Regions from separate parts of the Acerihabitans sp. TG2 genome, predicted to be linked through region 2. Evidence: predicted binding sites of a transcription regulator. Region 2 holds the regulator's gene; each other region holds the start of a gene.

Evidence for each region. Region 2 encodes sigma-54, which starts transcription at its own class of promoters, with help from an activator protein. Its sites were predicted from a motif close to GTTGGCACANNTTTCGCTNT; they were not measured.
Region 1: glnK (P-II family nitrogen regulator) is a predicted target of sigma-54. The motif match lies at 3,824-3,843, and genes of this name have one in related genera.
Region 3: hypA (hydrogenase maturation nickel metallochaperone HypA) is a predicted target of sigma-54. The motif match lies at 3,672-3,691, and genes of this name have one in related genera.

Annotation. Positions count from the first base shown of each region.
Region 1 covers NZ_JAYGJO010000008.1:121,267-127,831, forward strand. The annotation lists gene SJI19_RS09700 (SmdA family multidrug ABC transporter permease/ATP-binding protein) at 1-1,754, shown strand, start outside; gene SJI19_RS09705 (SmdB family multidrug efflux ABC transporter permease/ATP-binding protein) at 1,747-3,534, shown strand; gene glnK (P-II family nitrogen regulator) at 3,895-4,233, shown strand; gene amtB (ammonium transporter AmtB) at 4,271-5,557, shown strand; gene tesB (acyl-CoA thioesterase II) at 5,651-6,520, opposite strand.
Region 2 covers NZ_JAYGJO010000006.1:52,845-59,409, forward strand. The annotation lists gene SJI19_RS07245 (BglG family transcription antiterminator) at 1-742, shown strand, start outside; gene npr (PTS phosphocarrier protein NPr) at 743-1,015, opposite strand; gene rapZ (RNase adapter RapZ) at 1,012-1,866, opposite strand; gene ptsN (PTS IIA-like nitrogen regulatory protein PtsN) at 2,016-2,516, opposite strand; gene hpf (ribosome hibernation promoting factor) at 2,794-3,081, opposite strand; gene rpoN (RNA polymerase factor sigma-54) at 3,105-4,538, opposite strand; gene lptB (LPS export ABC transporter ATP-binding protein) at 4,586-5,311, opposite strand; gene lptA (lipopolysaccharide ABC transporter substrate-binding protein LptA) at 5,326-5,886, opposite strand; gene lptC (LPS export ABC transporter periplasmic protein LptC) at 5,864-6,433, opposite strand; gene kdsC (3-deoxy-manno-octulosonate-8-phosphatase KdsC) at 6,430-6,565, opposite strand, start outside.
Region 3 covers NZ_JAYGJO010000012.1:54,743-61,307, forward strand. The annotation lists gene hypE (hydrogenase expression/formation protein HypE) at 1-307, opposite strand, end outside; gene hypD (hydrogenase formation protein HypD) at 304-1,419, opposite strand; gene hypC (HypC/HybG/HupF family hydrogenase formation chaperone) at 1,406-1,699, opposite strand; gene hypB (hydrogenase nickel incorporation protein HypB) at 1,768-3,135, opposite strand; gene hypA (hydrogenase maturation nickel metallochaperone HypA) at 3,270-3,614, opposite strand; gene SJI19_RS12510 (4Fe-4S dicluster domain-containing protein) at 4,007-4,627, shown strand; gene hyfB (hydrogenase 4 subunit B) at 4,630-6,565, shown strand, end outside.

The DNA of each region.
Region 1 (6,565 bases), on a different contig from region 2:
AACTAGGCTGGTATTTTCGCCGCGAATGGCGGCGCTATCTGGGTTCGGTCTGTTTATTGATCATCATTGCCCTACTGCAATTGATACCACCAAAATTGGTAGGTGTTATCGTGGACGGTGTCACAACCCATAGCATCAAGCCGTCAACCCTCTGGCGGTGGTTGGCGGTTATGGCCGTGACCGCGCTGTTTGCGTATTTGCTGCGCATTGTTTGGCGCATACTGTTGTTTGGTGCATCTTATAAACTGGCCGTGGAGCTGCGTGCCCGGTTTTATCACTTATTGAGCCACCAGCTTCCTGGTTTTTACCTACGTCACCGTACCGGGGACTTGATGGCGCGTGCCACCAATGATGTAGACCGGGTGGTGTTTGCCGCCGGAGAAGGGGTTCTTACCCTGGTGGATTCTTTGGTGATGGGGCTATCGGTATTGGTGGTCATGAGCACGCAGATCAGTTGGCAATTGACCCTGCTATCCCTGTTACCCATGCCGATAATGGCGCTGGTGGTAAAATACAATGGTGACCAATTACACCGGCGTTTCAAAACTGCCCAAGCGGCTTTTTCTTCACTCAATAACCAAACGCAGGAAAGTCTCACTGGCATCAGGATGATCAAGGCCTTTGGCCTAGAAAATTACCAGTCCGATCGTTTTGTGCAGGTTGCCGCCGACGCCGGAGCAAAAAATATGCAGGTGGCGCGTATTGATGCGCGTTTCGATCCGACAATTTACCTGACTGTGGGGTTATCCAATCTGCTGGCTATTGGCGGCGGCAGTTGGATGGTCATGAACCATTCATTGACCTTGGGGCAGTTAACCAGTTTTATTATGTACCTAGGTTTGATGATCTGGCCGATGCTGGCTCTGGCATGGATGTTCAATATTGTTGAACGGGGCAGCGCCGCCTACAGCCGTATCCGTCAAACGCTTGACGAGGCGCCGGAGATCAAGGACGGCACGCTTGAGCTGCCGGCGGGGCGCAGTAGCCTTGAGGTCGAGATCACTCGCTTTTGTTATCCACAAACACCGTTACCTACGTTACACGATATCCAACTGACGCTGCCACCGGGCCGGGTGCTTGGCATTTGTGGCCCCACCGGAGCAGGGAAAAGTACCCTGTTAGCCCTGATTCAACGCAATTTTGACGTGACCGAGGGCGAGATACGTTTCCATGGGTTGCCGTTAACGTCGGCCACTCTTGAATGTTGGCACCGCCGTTTGGCGGTGGTCAGTCAATCGCCATTCTTGTTTTCCGACACTGTGGCGAACAACATCGCACTGGGGCGTCCTGATGCCACTCGCGAGCAAATCGAACACGCGGCCAACCTGGCTTGTGTGCATGAAGATATTCTGCGTCTTCCTCAGGGATATGAAACTGAGGTGGGTGAACGTGGGGTAATGCTTTCCGGCGGGCAGAAACAGCGTCTCTCTATCGCTCGCGCGTTGTTGCTTGAGGCAGAAATCCTGATCCTGGATGATGCCTTGTCCGCGGTGGATGGCCGTACCGAACATACTATTCTACGAAATCTGCGCCAGTGGGGCGCAGGGCGTACGCTGATAATCACCGCACATCGATTATCTGCTCTCACCTCAGCCGATGAGATAGTCGTGCTGCGGCGTGGTACCATTATCCAGCGTGGGTTTCATCAGACGCTATTGCAGCAGAACGGGTGGTATCGGGACATGTATCGTTACCAACAGCTTGAGGCGGCGTTGAGTGCCGATCCCGATCGGCCGGAGGATGTCGATGCGTAACTGGCAAACGCTCTGGCCGACGCTCAAGCGACTGTTGTCCTACGGTTTACCCTATCGCCGGCCGCTGACGTTGGCGGTAGTACTGCTATGGCTGGCGGCTGGGGCCGAGGTTTCCGGCCCAGTGGTCATTAGCTATTTTATCGATAGTATCCTGCCGTTGAACTCGCTCCCACCGCTGCTGGTGAGCAGCCTGGCGCTGGGTTATATCGCGTTGCAACTCGCCGCAGCCGCATTACGCTATTTTCAGGCATTGCTCTTTAACCGCGCGGCGCTGGATGTGGTACAGCAATTGCGCACCGAAGTCATGGACGCCTCGCTGCGCCAGCCACTCAGTACCTTCGATACGCAACCAGTGGGACAACTGATTTCTCGCGTCACCAACGATACCGAGGTGATCAAAGATCTCTACGTTACGGTAATGGCGACAGTGCTGCGCTGTATTGCCCTGGTAGTTACCATGTTGATCGCCATGTTTATGCTTGATTGGCGCATGGCGATTATTGCGCTGATTATTTTCCCGGTTGTGGCGTTAGTCATGGCACTGTATCAGCGTTATAGCACGCCGATAGTTAGGCGTCTTCGAGCCTATCTTGCTGATATAAATGATGGTTTTAACGAAGCTATTAGCGGTATGATTGTTATTCAGCAATTTCGCCAGCAGGCGCGTTTTGGCCAGCGTTTGGCTGATGCTAGCCATGCGCATTATGTGGCCCGGATGCAGACATTGCGGCTCGAGGGTTACCTACTGCGTCCTTTGCTCAGCCTTCTTTCGGCACTGGTATTGTGCGGTCTGCTGATCTTGTTTGGTTTCAGCCCGGAGGGTACGGTTGGCGTAGGCGTACTCTATGCTTTTATCAACTACTTGGGCCGATTAAACGAACCGCTGATTGAACTCACTACACAGCAATCGATTTTGCAACAAGCGCTGGTAGCGGGGGAGCGTATTTTCGAACTGATAGATGGCGACGCGCAGGAATATGGCCATGACGACCAATCATTGACCCGTGGGCGCATCGATATCCGTCAATTATCGTTTGCCTACCGCCCGGGCACGCCGGTGCTGCGCTCGGTTTGCGTAACAGTGCCTTCCCGCAGTTTTGTTGCTTTGGTGGGACATACTGGTAGCGGCAAAAGCACACTGGCCAATTTACTCATGGGGTATTATCCATTACAACAAGGTGAGCTGTTGCTGGACGGGCGGCCGATTGCCAATTTGTCACACCGGGTATTGCGTCAAGGCGTGGCCATGGTTCAGCAGGATCCGAACGTTATGGCGGAAACGGTATTGACTAATATCACTCTTGGCCGCGATATCAGTGAATCCCAAGCTTGGCACGTTCTAGAACAGGTTCAACTGGCGGAACTGGTGCGAGGGATGTCTGCGGGCATCCACACTATGCTCGGCGAGCAGGGCAATACTCTGTCAGTGGGACAAAAACAATTGCTGGCCTTGGCTAGGGTATTGGTTCTCACACCGGAGATTTTGATCCTTGATGAAGCCACAGCCAATATCGATTCCGGTACCGAACAGGCCATTGCGCGGGCGCTTGCGGCGATTCGCCACCAAACAACAATGGTGGTGATTGCCCATCGGTTATCTACCATTGTCGATGCGGATAATATTGTGGTTTTGCATCGTGGAGAAGCGGTTGAGCAAGGATCCCATGAGGCATTGCTGCAACGCCGGGGCCGCTATTTTCAAATGTACCAACTACAACAAGCCGGCATGGCGCTCGATACCAATGACGAAACAAATGTGGTCAGTACCCCCGCCATATGAACCTGATGGTGCAGCGCCGGCCCTTTAACGGCGCTGCCTCCTTACCTCCCTCCCCACTATCTGTCTGTCTTATGCGGTTATTCGTGGAAATCCTCTTATGAATAAGACGCACCGGTATTGCGCAGTAGCTGCTAAAAATGTCACCTGTCTGCACTATTATGGGACTATCGCTCTTTTTTGGTGCATGTTCTGGGTAAGTTATGATGAATACCAACCGCTAAATATCGGCCAGGGCCGGTTTGTGCTCCATTGTCAGGCGACCAAGGGTAAATTTTGATTACAAAACATTTATGGCACATGCTTTGCTTTAATCAGGCGTAGTAGTCACGAGTTCGGATCCAAATTCTTTAGGGGGAATATATGAAGCTGGTAACCGTGGTGATAAAACCATTTAAATTGGAAGATGTGCGTGAAGCACTCTCTGCTGTTGGAATACAAGGGCTAACGGTCACCGAGGTGAAAGGGTTTGGAAGGCAAAAAGGCCACGCCGAGCTTTATCGTGGTGCCGAATACAGCGTGAACTTTCTGCCAAAGGTAAAAATTGATATCGCTATTGCCGATGATCAGCTCGATGAAGTTATCGATGTTATAAGTAAAGCGGCTTACACCGGCAAAATCGGCGACGGCAAGATTTTTGTTGCGGAGTTACAACGGGTCATCCGGATTCGTACCGGTGAGTCTGACGAAGCAGCACTTTAACGACACGCGCGAAATTCGTGGATAGGGATGAATAAAAATGAAGAAACTTGTTTCATTAACTGGCCTGGGCGCGCTAGCGTTATTACCAACATGGGCCATGGCCGCAGCACCGGTTGCTGATAAGGCCGACAATGCGTTTATGATGATCTGTACCGCATTAGTGCTGTTTATGACGTTACCCGGGATCGCTTTGTTTTACGGTGGCCTGTTGCGCGCCAAAAATGTGTTGTCGATGCTCACGCAGGTCTCTGTGACGTTTGCCCTGGTGTGTGTGTTGTGGCTGATCTATGGCTATTCAGTGGCCTTCAGCGAAGGTAATCCTTTCTTTGGCGGTTTTGGCTGGGCGATGTTGAAAAATATCGAACTTACCTCGCTCAGCGGCACGTTCTATCAATTGATTCACGTGTCATACCAAGCTTCATTTGCGTGTATCACCGTCGGTTTGATCGTCGGCGCGATAGCTGAGCGTGCTCGATTCTCGGCCGTACTGATTTTTGTGGTGGTGTGGCTAACATTCTCTTATCTGCCTATGGCGCATATGGTTTGGGCCGGTGGTTATCTGGCTGCCCAAGGCGCATTGGACTTTGCCGGTGGTACCGTGGTGCATATCAATGCTGCCAGTGCAGGTTTGGTTGGCGCTTACATGTTAGGTAAACGTTCCGGTTTTGGTAAGGAAGCGTTTAAACCGCATAACTTGCCGATGGTCTTCACCGGTACTGCCATTCTGTATGTAGGCTGGTTCGGTTTTAATGCCGGTTCAGCGGGTGCTGCGAATGAAATCGCCGCTCTGGCGTTTGTTAATACCGTAATGGCCACCGCCGGTGCCATTTTATCATGGGTCTTCGTTGAGTGGATGCTGCGTGGCAAGCCATCACTGTTGGGGGCGTGTTCCGGTTGTATCGCCGGTCTGGTTGCCATTACCCCGGCTGCGGGTACTGTCGGTGTTGGTGGCGCGCTGGTCATCGGCCTGGTGGGCGGTGTTGCCGGTCTGTGGGGTGTGGTTGCCCTGAAGAAATGGCTGCGTGTCGATGACGTTTGCGACGTGTTTGGTGTGCATGGCGTATGCGGTATCGTAGGTTGCCTACTGACTGGCGTATTCACTTCCGCCTCTTTGGGCGGTGTAGGTTACGCTGCGGGCGTCACCATGGGTCATCAGGTATGGATTCAGTTGTTTAGCGTCATCGTCTGTCTGGTGTGGTCCGGCGTGGTGGCTTTTATCGGTTTCAAAATTGCCGATATGGTGGTTGGACTGCGTGTATCCGAAGAACAGGAACGCGAAGGTCTGGACGTCAACAGCCATGGCGAAAATGCTTACAACGAATAATTATTGTTTGCGGCCCGTCGCTGGGTGACCGGCAGTGGGCAAACCAGACGTAATGATCAACAGGGGCGAGCTACTCGTCCCTGTTTTTTTTGGTTAATTGTCCAAGGCCACCTGCCGGATGACACCTTCCTGCGCGGTAGACGCCACCAGAATGCCATCGCGGCTAAAAATCTGACCCCGAACAAACCCTCGTGCGCCACAAGCGGATGGGCTGTCGACAGCATATAATAACCAATCGTCGATGCGGAACGGTCGATGAAACCACATGGAGTGGTCGATAGTGGCTATTTGTATTCCCGGCTCCATAAAACCACGGCCATGAGGTTGAAGCGCCGTGGGCAGGAAATTAAAATCCGAGGCGTAGCCTAAGAGATATTCATGGCAGTCGCGGTCATCGGGCAAATGACCTCGGGCACGTAGCCAAATATAACGCTGCGGTTTTTCTTGTATACCCTGGAACGGATTGTGAAATGTCACAGGGCGCATCTCAATGGGCCGATCTCGAGTTATCTTTTCCCGTATTCCTGCCGGCAGGCTGGCAGATAGCTGGCGCGCAATATTCTGCTCCGAGCGTAACGCTTCCGGCGGCGGGACGTCAGGCATCGAATTCTGATGTTCAAATCCTTGCTCACCGGTTTGAAAAGAGGCGGTGAGAGAGAAGAGGGTTTCGCCATTCTGGCTGGCGTTAACCTCGCGGGCACTGAAACTTTTACCGTCTCTTAGGTTGACGGATTGATAGATAATAGGTTGGGTAACGTCACCCGGGCGTAAGAAGTAACTGTGGAATGAGTGAACATGACGATCGGCTGGCACGGTTTGTCTGGCGGCAAACAACGCCTGCGCCACAACCTGGCCGCCAAATACCTGCGGGCGCCCTATATCCTCGCTTTGACCACGAAAGAGGCACTGTTCAATTTTTTCCAGTTGTATGAGTGTTAACAGGTGGTCGAGTTGCTGACTCATAAAAATGCTCCGTTGTAGACTTAGCCTTTAAGGATGATAGCGCGG
Region 2 (6,565 bases):
TCATTACAATATTGGTTATCAACGCCACCCCCAGGTGTTGCTGGTGTGTGACAGTGGGAACTCTACGGTACGCATGATCCAGGCGATGCTAACGCGCAAATATCCACAAATTGCCATTACCCAGGTTATCTCGTTGCGGGAATATGAAACATTGCCAGCCCTGGAGGAAGATTTTGTTATTTCAACCGTCAGGCTAGCGGAAAAGAATAAGCCGGTGATGGTACTGGCACCCTTCCCCAGTGACTACCAGCTGGAACAACTGGGCAAGCTGGTTCTGGTGGACCGTACCCGTCCCTATATGCTGGAAAAATTTTTTGCCGATAAACACTTTATGATTGTTCATCAGCCAATGACCCAGCAAGCATTGTTTAAACAGGTTTGCGCCCAGCTAAAGCGCGAAGGTGTGGTGGAGAAAAATTTTTATCCCTCGGTGGTGGAGCGGGAAGCCATCGTTAGCACTATGCTGGGTGAAGGGATCGCGTTGCCGCATTCGCTAGGACTGCTGGCGCGACAGACGGTAATTTATACCATTCTGGCGCCTCAAGGTGTTGCTTGGGGAGATAATGAAACGGCTTATGTGATTTTTCTGCTGGCGATCAATAAGACCGATTACGAAGAGGCTATGGCGATCTATGAGCTGTTTGTGACCTTTGTGCGTGAACGCTCTATGCCACGCCTGCGCGACAGTGGCAGCTTTGCCGACTTTAAAGCGGTAGCCATCGACAGCCTGAGCCGGGCGTAATCAATCCTCGTCAAAGCCGGCGTTGAATAGCTCGATGACTGCCGCCAGCGCTTGATTCTCGTCCGGACCCGTGGCTTCCACCTCGATAAATCTGCCTTTGGACGAGTCGAGCATTAACAGGGCGATGACGCTGCTGGCTTCCGCTTCGGTGCCGCTGTCATTGCGCAACAGTACCTCGGCGTCAAAACTCTGCACTAAATCGAATAACTTCATTGCCGGGCGGGCGTGCATTCCGAGGCGATTCTTGATTTCCACCGATTGTTTGACCGTCATGATTTGCGCTTTTCCAAGGTGCGGTGTCTAGACTGTACGTTCTTGCCGCGCGAGCGGAAATAATCGGCCAACTGTTCGGCCACGTACACCGAGCGGTGCTTGCCACCGGTGCAGCCAATCGCCACGGTCAGGTAGCTACGGTTGTTGGTTTCCAACATCGGCAGCCATAATTCCAGGTAGCTGCGGGTTTGGTAGATAAAATTATGCACTTCGGTATGGCGATCGAGAAACGCCATGACCGGTTTGTCCAGTCCGGTCATCGGCCGCAGCTTGGGGTCCCAATGCGGGTTGGGTAAAAAGCGTACGTCAAACACGTAATCCGCATCAATCGGCAGTCCATGCTTATAGCCAAAGGATTCAAACACCATGGTCAGTTCGCGTTCGCGTTTGCCCAACAGTCGGGTGCGCAGCATCTCAGCCAGCTCATGCACTGACATTTCCGACGTATCGATAATCAAATCGGCCCGGGAACGCAGTGGCTCCAACAGTTCGCTTTCCTCATCGATGGCACTTTCCAACGACAGGTTTTTACTCGATAACGGGTGCAGACGACGCGTGTCGCTGTAGCGCCGAATGAGAGTATTGCGTTCGGCATCCAGAAACAGCAACTGGGGTGAAAAACATTCCGGCAGGCTGCTCATGGCATGTTCAAACACTTCCGGTGACTCGGGCATATTGCGCACGTCAATGCTGACCGCAGCGGAAATATTGCGATCCGCTAGGGTATTGGCCAATTGCGGCAGCAATACCACCGGCAAATTATCGACGCAATAAAACCCCATATCTTCCAGCGCGCGCAACGCAACCGATTTCCCTGAACCGGACCGACCGCTGACAATCATCAGTACCATGACGACTCCCCTGGCATGTTTATTGACCTATTGGCGTCCACATCTTTTCACACGCCAATCCTTCCCCGGTATGGCACAGGCATCGATCACGCCCAGCTCGTTATACCCGCTATTGTTATAGTTACAGGCGCCAGCCCGCAACGCGGATGCTACAGGGTACCAGGACCGTCTTGCATCTCCGTATCCGTTTCCGTCATAATTGCATAAAGCTCTTCATCGCTCTGCGCCGCGCGCAGGCGGCGACAAACCGTCTTATCGGCCAGACGTTTGGCCACCAGCGACAGGGTATGTAAATGGGTTTTGCACTGCTCTGCCGGCACCAATAAAGCAAACAGCAAATCCACCGGCTGATTGTCTATAGCATCAAAAGGGATAGGTTGCTCCAGGCGAATAAACACGCCCACGGCGCGCAAGGTATCCTCTTCCAGCTTGCCATGTGGAATCGCGATCCCATTGCCGATACCGGTACTTCCCATGCGTTCACGGGTCAATACGGCGTCAAATATCATCTGCGGCGCCAAATTGAGTTGTTTGGCAGCCAATTCACTGATGATTTCCAGTGCGCGTTTTTTGCTCTGGCAGTGAATGGAACCGCGGGTGCATTCTATACTAAGCACCGTATTGATTTGCATTGCTGTATCGTTAGTCATTTCATTTCACTTAGGCGCTGTGTCACCGGCATTCCCTTCATCTTTTAAGTGGCAGGTGTGTTGGCTACGCTCGTTCACCCGAATCACTTACCAGTGTAAGCTTATCGGGGCTTATGAGCCTCATCCTGAGGCTCAGCCCTCGGGCCAGCGCAGGCGCTGTTCAAATCTGTTCCAGACAGATTTGTCATTCGCTTGCCGCCTGCCTGCCGCTTGAAATCTATCGGGTATATATAATGAGCCGATGTGAGGTTTCGTAGCGATGATGGCTACAATCAATTCAGTATTGCTTTAGCTTATCTTTATGTTTGTTCAACTGACGTGCCAGCTTGTCGATCAACAAATCGATGGCGGCATACATATCCTGCGCCTCCGACGTTGCGTGTAGTTCACCACCGTTGACATGCACCGTCGCTTCGGCAATTTGCTGGACTTTTTCAATCTTCAGAACAATATAAACTTGATTGATCCGGTCAAAGTACTGTTCCAGTTTGGCAAATTTCGAGGTCACAAAATCACGCAAAGCATCAGTAATTTCAACACGCTGTCCGGTAATATTCAGCTGCATAGTGTCTTCCTTCTCTGTATAGGTCAAACCAATTGTTTACGCTGGTTTGACGGCGGGATGGACAAAGACTCTCGGTATTTTGCTACGGTGCGCCGCGCCACCATGATTCCCTGATCGGATAGCAGGGTTGTTAACTTACTATCGCTAAGCGGCTTTGCCGGGTTTTCTGCGGCAATTAATTTTCTCACCAAGGCCCGAATGGCCGTGGAAGAGGCTTCGCCTCCCCCCTCGGTATTCACGTGACTGGAGAAAAAATACTTAAGTTCAAAAATGCCCCGTGGGCTGTGTAAATACTTTTGTGTGGTGACGCGGGATATTGTCGATTCATGCATTTCCACCGCTTGGGCAATATCCGCCAGCACCATCGGGCGCATAAATTCCTCACCTTGTTCGAAAAAGGCTTGCTGCTGCTGCACAATACACCGGGTCACTTTCAACAGGGTATCATTACGACTTTCCAGGCTTTTGATCAACCAACGCGCTTCTTGTAAATGACTGCGGATAAACTGGCCGTCCGAGTCGTTGCGTATGGTATTGCCCAAGGCGGCGTATTGCTGGTTGATTTTCAGTGTGGGCACGCTGTCGGTATTAAGCTCCACCGTCCAGCGACCGTGCACTTTGCGTACCAACACGTCAGGGATCACATACTGTGATTCCGTGGTGTTGATGGATTGACCTGGCCGCGGATCCAACGACTGAATCAGCGCCATGGCGGATTTCAACGCCTCTTCCTTTAACCGGGTGGAGCGCAGCAGGGTGCGGAAATCATGGCTGGCCAACAGATCAAGGTAGTCACTGACAATCAGTCGGGCTTCATTGATGTAGGGGAAATCCTTCGATAGCTGAGACAGCTGGATTAACAGGCAATCACGTAAATCCCGCGCTGCCACGCCGATCGGATCGAAACGTTGTACTCGTTTGAGCACGGCTTCTACTTCGTCCATGGTCACACTGTCGTCGCCGATACACTCGAGAATATCTTCCAGCGGCACGGTGAGATAACCGGTTTCATCTACCGCGTCAACAATCGAGGTGGCGATGGCAATATCGGTATCGGAAAATGGCGTCAGTTCCACTTGCCACATCAGGTAATCCTGCAGGGTCTGGATGGTCTCACCCTGGTAAACCGGCAGCTCTTCATCGCGATAATCGGTGCCGGTACCGGATGGTGTGCCCGCTGAGTACATCTCGTCCCAAGTGGCATCCAGCGGCAGTTCTTCCGGCATATCCTTTTGTTCCATCGCTTCGCGGGTATCGAGCGACTCGCTATCAGGGGTTTCCTGGGCCTCTATTTCTTCATGGACATCAGTTTGCTCAAGCAAAGGATTGCTTTCCAGTGCAGTTTGTATTTCCTGCTGGAGTTCAAGCGTAGACAATTGCAACAAGCGAATTGCCTGTTGTAATTGTGGAGTCATTGCCAGTTGCTGACTAAACCTGAGTTGCAAACCTTGCTTCATATAATACGTCAATTAACCTTATCGGCCTTTCACATCAGGACACCTTATCAGAGGCGGAACTCTTCGCCCAGATAAACCCGTTTCACCTGCTCGTCCTGCAGTATTTCAGCCGGTGTACCATGGGCGATAAGATGCCCTTGGCTGACAATATAGGCGCGCTCACAGACGTCCAGCGTCTCGCGCACGTTGTGGTCGGTAATCAATACGCCGAGTCCGCTATCGCGCAAATGCTCAATGATTTTTTTAATATCGATCACGGAAATGGGATCTACACCGGCGAAGGGTTCATCGAGCAGGATAAATTTAGGGTTGGCCGCCAGGGCGCGAGCGATTTCCACCCGCCGACGTTCCCCGCCTGATAGCGATTGGCCAAGATTGTCACGCAGGTGGGCAATATGGAACTCTTCCATCAGTGCGTTGGCGCGGTCTTCACGCTGCGCGGCGTTGATGTCGTTTCTGATCTGCAAGATCGCCATCAGATTATCATACACGCTCAGGCGCCGGAAAATCGACGCTTCCTGCGGCAAATAGCCAATGCCTCGCCGGGCGCGGGTATGCAGCGGCAAGAGGCTAATATCTTCGTCATCGATGATAATGCGCCCGGCGTCACGTTGGATGATACCCACCACCATATAAAACGTGGTGGTTTTGCCCGCGCCGTTCGGACCCAGTAGCCCCACAATCTCCCCTGAGTTGACCTTAAGGCTGACGTCTTCCACTACGTGGCGGCCTTTATAGGCTTTGGCCAGGTTTTCTGCGATTAATGTTGCCATAGGCTCGGTTACTCTTATTGATTGCCGGATTTGGGTGACGACGCGGCCTTTGCCGGCTGTTTATTCTGCAACTGGGAAGGCACCAGTACGGTGGTGACCCGTTTACCCTTATCGCTAAAGGCTTCCATTTGCTGTTTTTTCACCAAATAGGTTATCCGGTCGCCTTTAACACTGCTGTCCAGCTGTTCAAGATAAGCGTCTCCGGTCAAAACGACAAAATCGTTGGCCACCTCATAGCGGATTTTCTGCGCGTGGCCTTTGATCGGTTTACCGTTGTCCTGGAGCTGGTAAAAGGTGACCGGATTACCGAAACCTTCCACCACTTCTTTGCCCTGTTCGCCGTTGGGGCGGGTAATAACGACTTTATCCGCCCGAATATCGATGGAACCTTGTTTGACAATCACCGAACCGGTTAAGGTTACGGTATTGGTCAGCATATCCACGGACTGCTGTGCGGAATCGATCTTAATCGGCTGATTGGTATCGCCGGTAAGCGCCAGCGCGTTGGCGCAACCCAGCAGCAGTGCGCCAGCGGTAACAATACGGTAAATATTATTTTTTGTTTTGGATTTCATAAGAGGTTTTAACCTTATCAAGCAGTTCAGCCGTCTTTTTTCGTAAATTTCCGCGCATTTTCATGCCCTTGGAACTAAATCCGATGCCAGATAATGTCACTTCGTCATCAGAGGAGACATCCTGCGTAACAAGATTGACCACCGCATTATCCGTCCTGATATGTTGTAATTGCGAGGTGTCGGTCAGACTATCGACTTCGACATGGCCATACAAATACAGCATTTTGTCATTGGTCAGCTTGGCACGATCGGATCTGACCGTCCAGGTTGCAATCTTGTTCTCATCGTACATTGTCGCCACCGGCCGGGTAAACCAGGTGACTTGCTCTACGGCAAACTGCTGGACGTGCTCGGCAACCAGCTTATAGTTCAATCCACCCACCGGGTTATATACCAGGGTGACGGTATGCTGACTTTGGTAGGTGGGTTCGCCGGTGTCGGTTACCACCTGAGACGTCTCGCTATGCGTACCCGTCAGATTGAGGCCGATTAACACCAATGCCACTAATAGCAGCAGTACGGTAATCCCTATTTTTATTTTGCTCATACCGACTGCCCTTTGGCATCCTCAAGCTTGCCTTGTGCCAATAGCACCAGATCGCATACTTCGCGCACCGCGCCGCGTCCGCCGGCAATCCGTGTTACGTAATCAGCTCTGGGCAGCAGCAGCGGGTGAGCA
Region 3 (6,565 bases), on a different contig from region 2:
CTTCAAGCATAAACCCACATGACAGCCAGCGCGGCGTGGCACCACTGACCGCCACATCGTTGGCGGTGCCGCATACCGCCAACTTGCCAATGTTCCCGCCGGGGAAAAACAGGGGATCAACCACATAGCTGTCGGTGGTAAATGCCAGTCGATCGCCCAGCCCATTCAGTTCGGCGAGCGGCAGGCGCGCCTGATCTTCCCCGGTGCTCAGCAGCGGATTGTCAAACGCCTTGATAAAAACATCACTGATCAGCGCCTGCATGGCGCCGCCGCCGTTGCCGTGCGCCAGCGTAATCTGTTTGTTCATGCCTCACTCCGACGATATTGATACCAGGCGGCGCAAGCGCCTTCTGAAGAAACCATCAGCGCGCCGAACGCATTTTCCGGCGTGCATACATTACCAAACAGCGGGCAGTCGGCCGGCTTGCAACGGCCGGTCAGCACCGCACCACAGCGCGCGCGCGGGTCATCCGCTACCGGATGCTGCTCGGGATTAAAACGTTGCTCGGCGTCATACTCCATCCATTCGGGACGCAGGTTGACCCGGGAGTCGGCTATCACACCCAGGCCACGCCATTCGCTGGCACCCTCGGTAACAAACACCTGGTTCATGGCGCGCTGTGCCAGGTTATTGCCCTGTTCAGGCACCACGCGGCGATACTGGTTTTCCACCGTACAACGCCCGTCGATATATTGTTCAATCAGCATCAACATTCCCTGCAGGATATCCCCGGGCTCAAACCCAGTCACCACCACCGGCTTGTGGCATACGTCGCTTATATAGGCAAACGGCTGCTCACCGATCACCATGCTGACATGCCCCGGCGCAATAAAACCGTCGATGCGCACGTCCGGCTGTCCGAGCAGGCTTTTTAAGGTGGGCATCAGGGTAATATGCTGGCAAAACAGGAAAAAGTTTTTCACACCGTCGGCGCGCGCCTGTTGCAGGGTTATGGCGCTGGCGGGCATGGTGGTTTCAAAGCCGATACCAAAAAATACCACAGGCCGATCGGGGTGCTGCTTGGCGATGGCCAGTGCGTCGAGCGGAGACCATACCATACGGATATCGGCCCCCTGTTGCCGGGCGCTCAGCAGCGAACCATGACGGCCAGGCACCCGCATAGCATCACCAAAGGTGCAAAAAATCACCCCGGGCCGCAGTGCGATTTCCAGGCAGGCGTCAATACGGCCGGCCGGCAGTACACAAACCGGGCAGCCTGGCCCGTGGATGAATTCCAACGCCGACGGCAGCAGTTTATCGAGGCCAAATTTGAAAATGGCATGAGTATGTCCGCCGCAGACTTCCATTACCTGCAGTGGATGTGCATCGGTATAACCGGTCAGTGGCATCCGCTCGGCAATACGCGCCACCAGCCCGTTGACCAGTTCCGGCTGGCGGTACTCATCAACGAACCGCATGGGACTCGCCTCCTTGCAGGAACAAACCCACATCCGGCTCCATCTCACCCATTTGCCGCAACGCGTCGAGGGTTTCCTTGGCCTCACTTTCATCAAGCAGGCTCATGGCAAAACCTACGTGAACCAAAACCCACTGCCCCGGCAGCGCCGTCATGGCGGCGGCATCGGCGCAGACCAGCCGGACGTTCACCCGCCGCTTGACGCCGCAGACGTCAACCCAGGCATTGCCTGGGCTGGTTTCGTCCAGCGTGATAACCTGTCCGGGAATGCCTATACACATGTGTTGTTTCTCCAGCCCGTTCTGTCAGGCGTTACTCGGTAGGCCGCCGGATGCTGGCGGCGCAGCGATTAGCTAGCCCGCTGCTCGTCCAACCAGCTGATCCAGGTATCCATACCGTCACCGGTGGTGGCGGATAGCATCAGTACCACCATGGCCGGATTGACCCTGCGGGCGTTGGCAATACAGGTGTCGACGTTGAAATTAACCCAGGGTAATAAATCCGTTTTGTTCAGGATCATAACGTCAGCAGCGGCGAACATATGAGGGTATTTTAACGGTTTGTCCTCGCCTTCGGTGACGGAAAGCACCACCACCTTGTGACGTTCGCCAAGATCAAAACCCGCCGGGCAAACCAGATTGCCAACGTTTTCAATAAACAACAGGCTGTGGTCCGGCGGTGCCAACCGGCGGGTAGCATCCTGGATCATCTGCGCATCAAGGTGACAGCCTTTGCCGGTATTCACTTGGATCGCGGGAGCGCCGGTGGCACGAATACGATCGGCGTCATTGGTAGTTTGCTGATCCCCCTCAATGACCGCGCAACTTATCCGATCTTTGAGCCGCTGCAGCGTTTCAGTCAGCAGCGTGGTTTTACCCGAACCTGGGCTGGACACCAGATTAAGCGCCAGAATGTGACGCGCCTGGAAATGTTCACGATTCTGCGCCGCCAGGCGATTATTCTTGTCCAGCACATCAATTTCGATTTCCACCAAGCGCCGCTGGCTAAGACCAGGAGCATGAACGCCGGCCTCGCCATGTCCATAGTGCAAATCAGCGTGTGGGTCAGAATGCAGATCAGAGTGCAGATCATCGTGCGGACCCGCGTGTAGATCGGCATACCCATCATCAGCCAAAGCATCATACCGATCGCCGGGCAAATCGTCCTGGCGTATCGCCCCAGACATCGAGCTACCGTCCCGTTCTTCGGGTCGACACGCGGCCGGCGGCAAGCCATTGTAATAATGGTGATGCACCTCACCATGGTAGTGATGATGATGAATCACCAGTGGTGCCGCCGCGCCATTGGCGGGTAGCGTGACGCGGCGCGAGGCCAGCGCTGCCGACGAGCGATCGTAAGCCCGTGCCGCCAGATGCTCCGGTTTCACCGAGTCGGTGTCCGAGGTGTGGACATGCCCCTGCGCATGACGAGGCAAGCCGGATGTATGGTCATGGCCATGCATATGCCCATGTAAGCCCGAATCGGACCGGTGATCGTGAATGTGATCATGCGTATGTTCATGGAAACCGTCACCGGCCGCGTGATCGTGAATGTGATCATGGGTATGCTCATGACCACCAGGGCTGACGGCATGCTCGTCGGCATGGTCATGCGGATGGGCATGTTCATGGGCATGTTCATGGTGAGAACCTTGTTGAACAGGTTCGTCACCCTCAATATGGCGTTCGCCTTTGGCGCAACCGCAGGTACTGCACATGAATAATTTCCTCGCTTAACGATGGATCGGGTCGACCTGACGCGTCGACATACCCGTCATACTTCCCGTTGCAGTGGTAATGGCTTTCCGCAAGACGAACTATTGAGGGTATTGCGCCAATATTGGCTGGCACTTCAGGCCACTTCAAGACGTTTGATTTGAATATTGTCATGGGCGTCGGTCTGCAGGGCATGGCCGCCGCACAACGGGCAGATCAGCACCGGCGCGTCCGGCAACGTCACCTGCCGTTCACACGCGCGACACCAGGCTTGTGCCACCTGCACGTCCAGATGGAGCGAACAGCCTTGTGCCAAGGTGTTGCGACAAACCATGTCAAAGCAAAATTGCAATGACTCCGCCTCTACGCAAGAAAACGCCCCGATGGACAACCAGACGCCGGTAACCCGACTGGCGCCGTTTAATCGCGCTTGCTGTTCGACAATCTCCAGCGTGTTCTGCGCCAGGGTTAATTCATGCATGTCTTATTCCGCCCAATACTCCGCCTCTTTCAGACGATTGTCATTTATCTTGCGATCATTGCAAAACAGATGCCAGCTTATCATGGTCACGTAGGTTAATTTTATGATACAAATCAATTCATTAAATTAAGCGTTTTTTCAACCATTCCCCCATCGGCTGTCATCGCCACCTTTCGTCATTTATGACGACGCGGTACCGGCAACCCGGGTCGACACTTATGACGATTGACCGGTGCCGACAGCGTTTGGCCAGTACCCATAATGCCGCAACCCCGCGCCCACGGCCTTCTCCACCGATAACCACATGAGTGGCATGGAATATGCTTTACTCGCCAGCATCATCTTTCAGCATGCAGCCTGACTGTCATCCGTTTCTCCTGGAGGAGAAGGTTATGAACCGCTTTGTTATCGCGGAGCCACAGCTTTGTATTGGATGTAATACCTGTATGGCCGCCTGTACCGAGGCACATAAAGCCGTAGGGTTGCAGTCTTATCCCAGACTGTCCGTAACACGTACTGCCCAATACACCGCGCCCTTGCTCTGCCGCCAGTGCGAAGACGCGCCTTGCGCCCGTGTCTGCCCGGTTAACGCCATTACCCTTGGCCCCGACGCCATCATCCTTAATGAGAGCCTGTGTATCGGTTGCAAATTGTGTGGACTGGCCTGCCCGTTTGGTGCCATTACGCCGTCCGGCAGCACGCCGGTCAATATGCCTACGTTGTTTACGCATTTTATTCCGTCTCAACAACTGGCCGACGTTCCCGAAAGTCCAAAAAACATGAATCCCTTTCTGGCCTGGAATGCCGGAATACGCAACGTGGCGGTGAAATGTGATCTTTGCGATTTTCATCCCGACGGTCCGCAATGTGTCCAGGTCTGCCCAACCAATGCATTGGTGTTGGTGGATGACGACGCGGTGGAACAGACCAACCAACGCCGACGTCTTTATGCGGCGCGCGGGTTATCCGCCGATTTGGATATCGCTTCCCACACGACCCCAGGGCAGGAGTAAATATGAGTGCATTTCAGTTACTCAGCGGCTCACTCGGGCTGTACATTATCGGTGGTTTGCTCTCGCTGTTGCTGGCCCGTCAGGAGCATCTGGCAATATGGGTCGCCGGCCTGACGGCGATGGCCGGTGGCATCCTCGGCCTGCTGGCCGCCGCACCGGTACTGCTTAGTGGGGAAACCCTCACCTATACCACCGCCGGTCCTTTTCCCTTCGCTGCGTTCAGCGTGCGCCTGGACGGTCTGGCGGCTTTTATGCTGCTGGTGATTTCCTTGTTGGTGACCGTATGCGCCCTCTACTCCATTGCCTATGTGCGTGAATATATAGGCCGGGGCGCGGCGGCAATGGGGTTCTTTATGAACCTGTTTATCGCCTCCATGGTTACGCTGGTGGTGATGGATAATGCCTTCTGGTTTATCATTTTCTTCGAAATGATGTCGCTGGCGTCCTGGTTCCTGGTGATAGCCGATCAGGACGAAGAGTCAATTAACGCCGGGCTGCTCTACTTCTTTATTGCCCACGCCGGTTCGGTGCTGATCATGGTGTCGTTCTTCTTGATGTGGCGGCAAAGCGGCAGCCTGGAATTTGCCTCGTTTCGTACCTTATCCATGTCCCCCGCCGCCGCCTCGGTGGTGTTCCTGCTCGCATTTTTTGGTTTCGGTGCCAAGGCGGGCATGCTGCCATTACACAGTTGGCTGCCGCGCGCACATCCCGCGGCCCCTTCTCATGCATCGGCCTTGATGTCCGGCGTAATGGTAAAAATCGGCATCTTCGGCATTATCAAGGTGGGGATCGACCTGCTGGGTGCCAGCCAACTTTGGTGGGGCATTATGGTGCTGGCCTTTGGCGCAGTATCCTCAGTGCTTGGGGTACTCTATGCCTTGGCGGAGCACGATATTAAACGCTTACTGGCCTGGCATACGGTGGAAAACATCGGCATCATTTTGATGGGGGTCGGCGTGGGCATGATTGGCATTGCCGCCCATCATCCGGTACTGGCCGCGCTGGGCCTGCTTGGCGCACTCTACCATCTGTTGAACCATGCCGTATTCAAAGGGTTACTGTTTCTCGGTGCCGGTGCGATTATCTGGCGGGTGCACAGCCGGGATATGGAAAAGATGGGGGGACTGGGCCGGCTGATGCCGCTCACCGCCGTGGCATTTTTGATCGGTTGTATGGCGATCTCCGCGCTGCCGCCGCTAAACGGATTTGTCAGCGAGTGGTACACCTACCAATCCCTGTTTACCATGAGCCATGACGGCAGCTTTATTATGCGACTGAGCGGTCCGGTAGCCATCGTGATGCTGGCGATCACAGGTGCGTTGGCGGCCATGTGTTTTGTTAAAGTCTATGGCATCAGTTTTTGCGGCGCGCCACGCAGCGAACGGGCTTCCCAGGCGCGTGAGGTGCCTTGGCAAATGACGCTGTCTATGCTGCTGCTGGCGCTGCTGTGCGTCGCTTTGGGCGCCGGGGCCTCGGTGGTAGCACCGATATTGGCCAGCGTAGCCGCCGGCTTAAGCCATGCCCATGAGATTACCGTGGTGCAAGGTACGCTGCTCATTCCCCAACAGGCCAGCCAGGCCATGCTGTCCCCCTTGTTGATATTGATCTTGCTGCTGGCCTTGCCGCTGATTCCGCTGGGCATTTACCTGTTGCGCAAAGGCGATCAGCCGGGTTATCGCCGCCACGGCGAACCCTGGGCCTGCGGTTATGCCTGGGAACCGCTGATGGCCATGTCAGCCGGCAGCTTTACCCAACCGCTGCGCGTGATGTTCTCCGGTCTTTACCGGTTGCGCAGCCAGCTTGATCCTTCCCCGCTGCTGCGCCGTGTATTGGAGCGTGTGACTGAAAGCGCCGGCCGGATCGAGCCATTTTGGGATGACGATATCATTAATCCATTGGTACGTATCACCCAGCGATTAGGGGTGAGGGTCCAGGTGT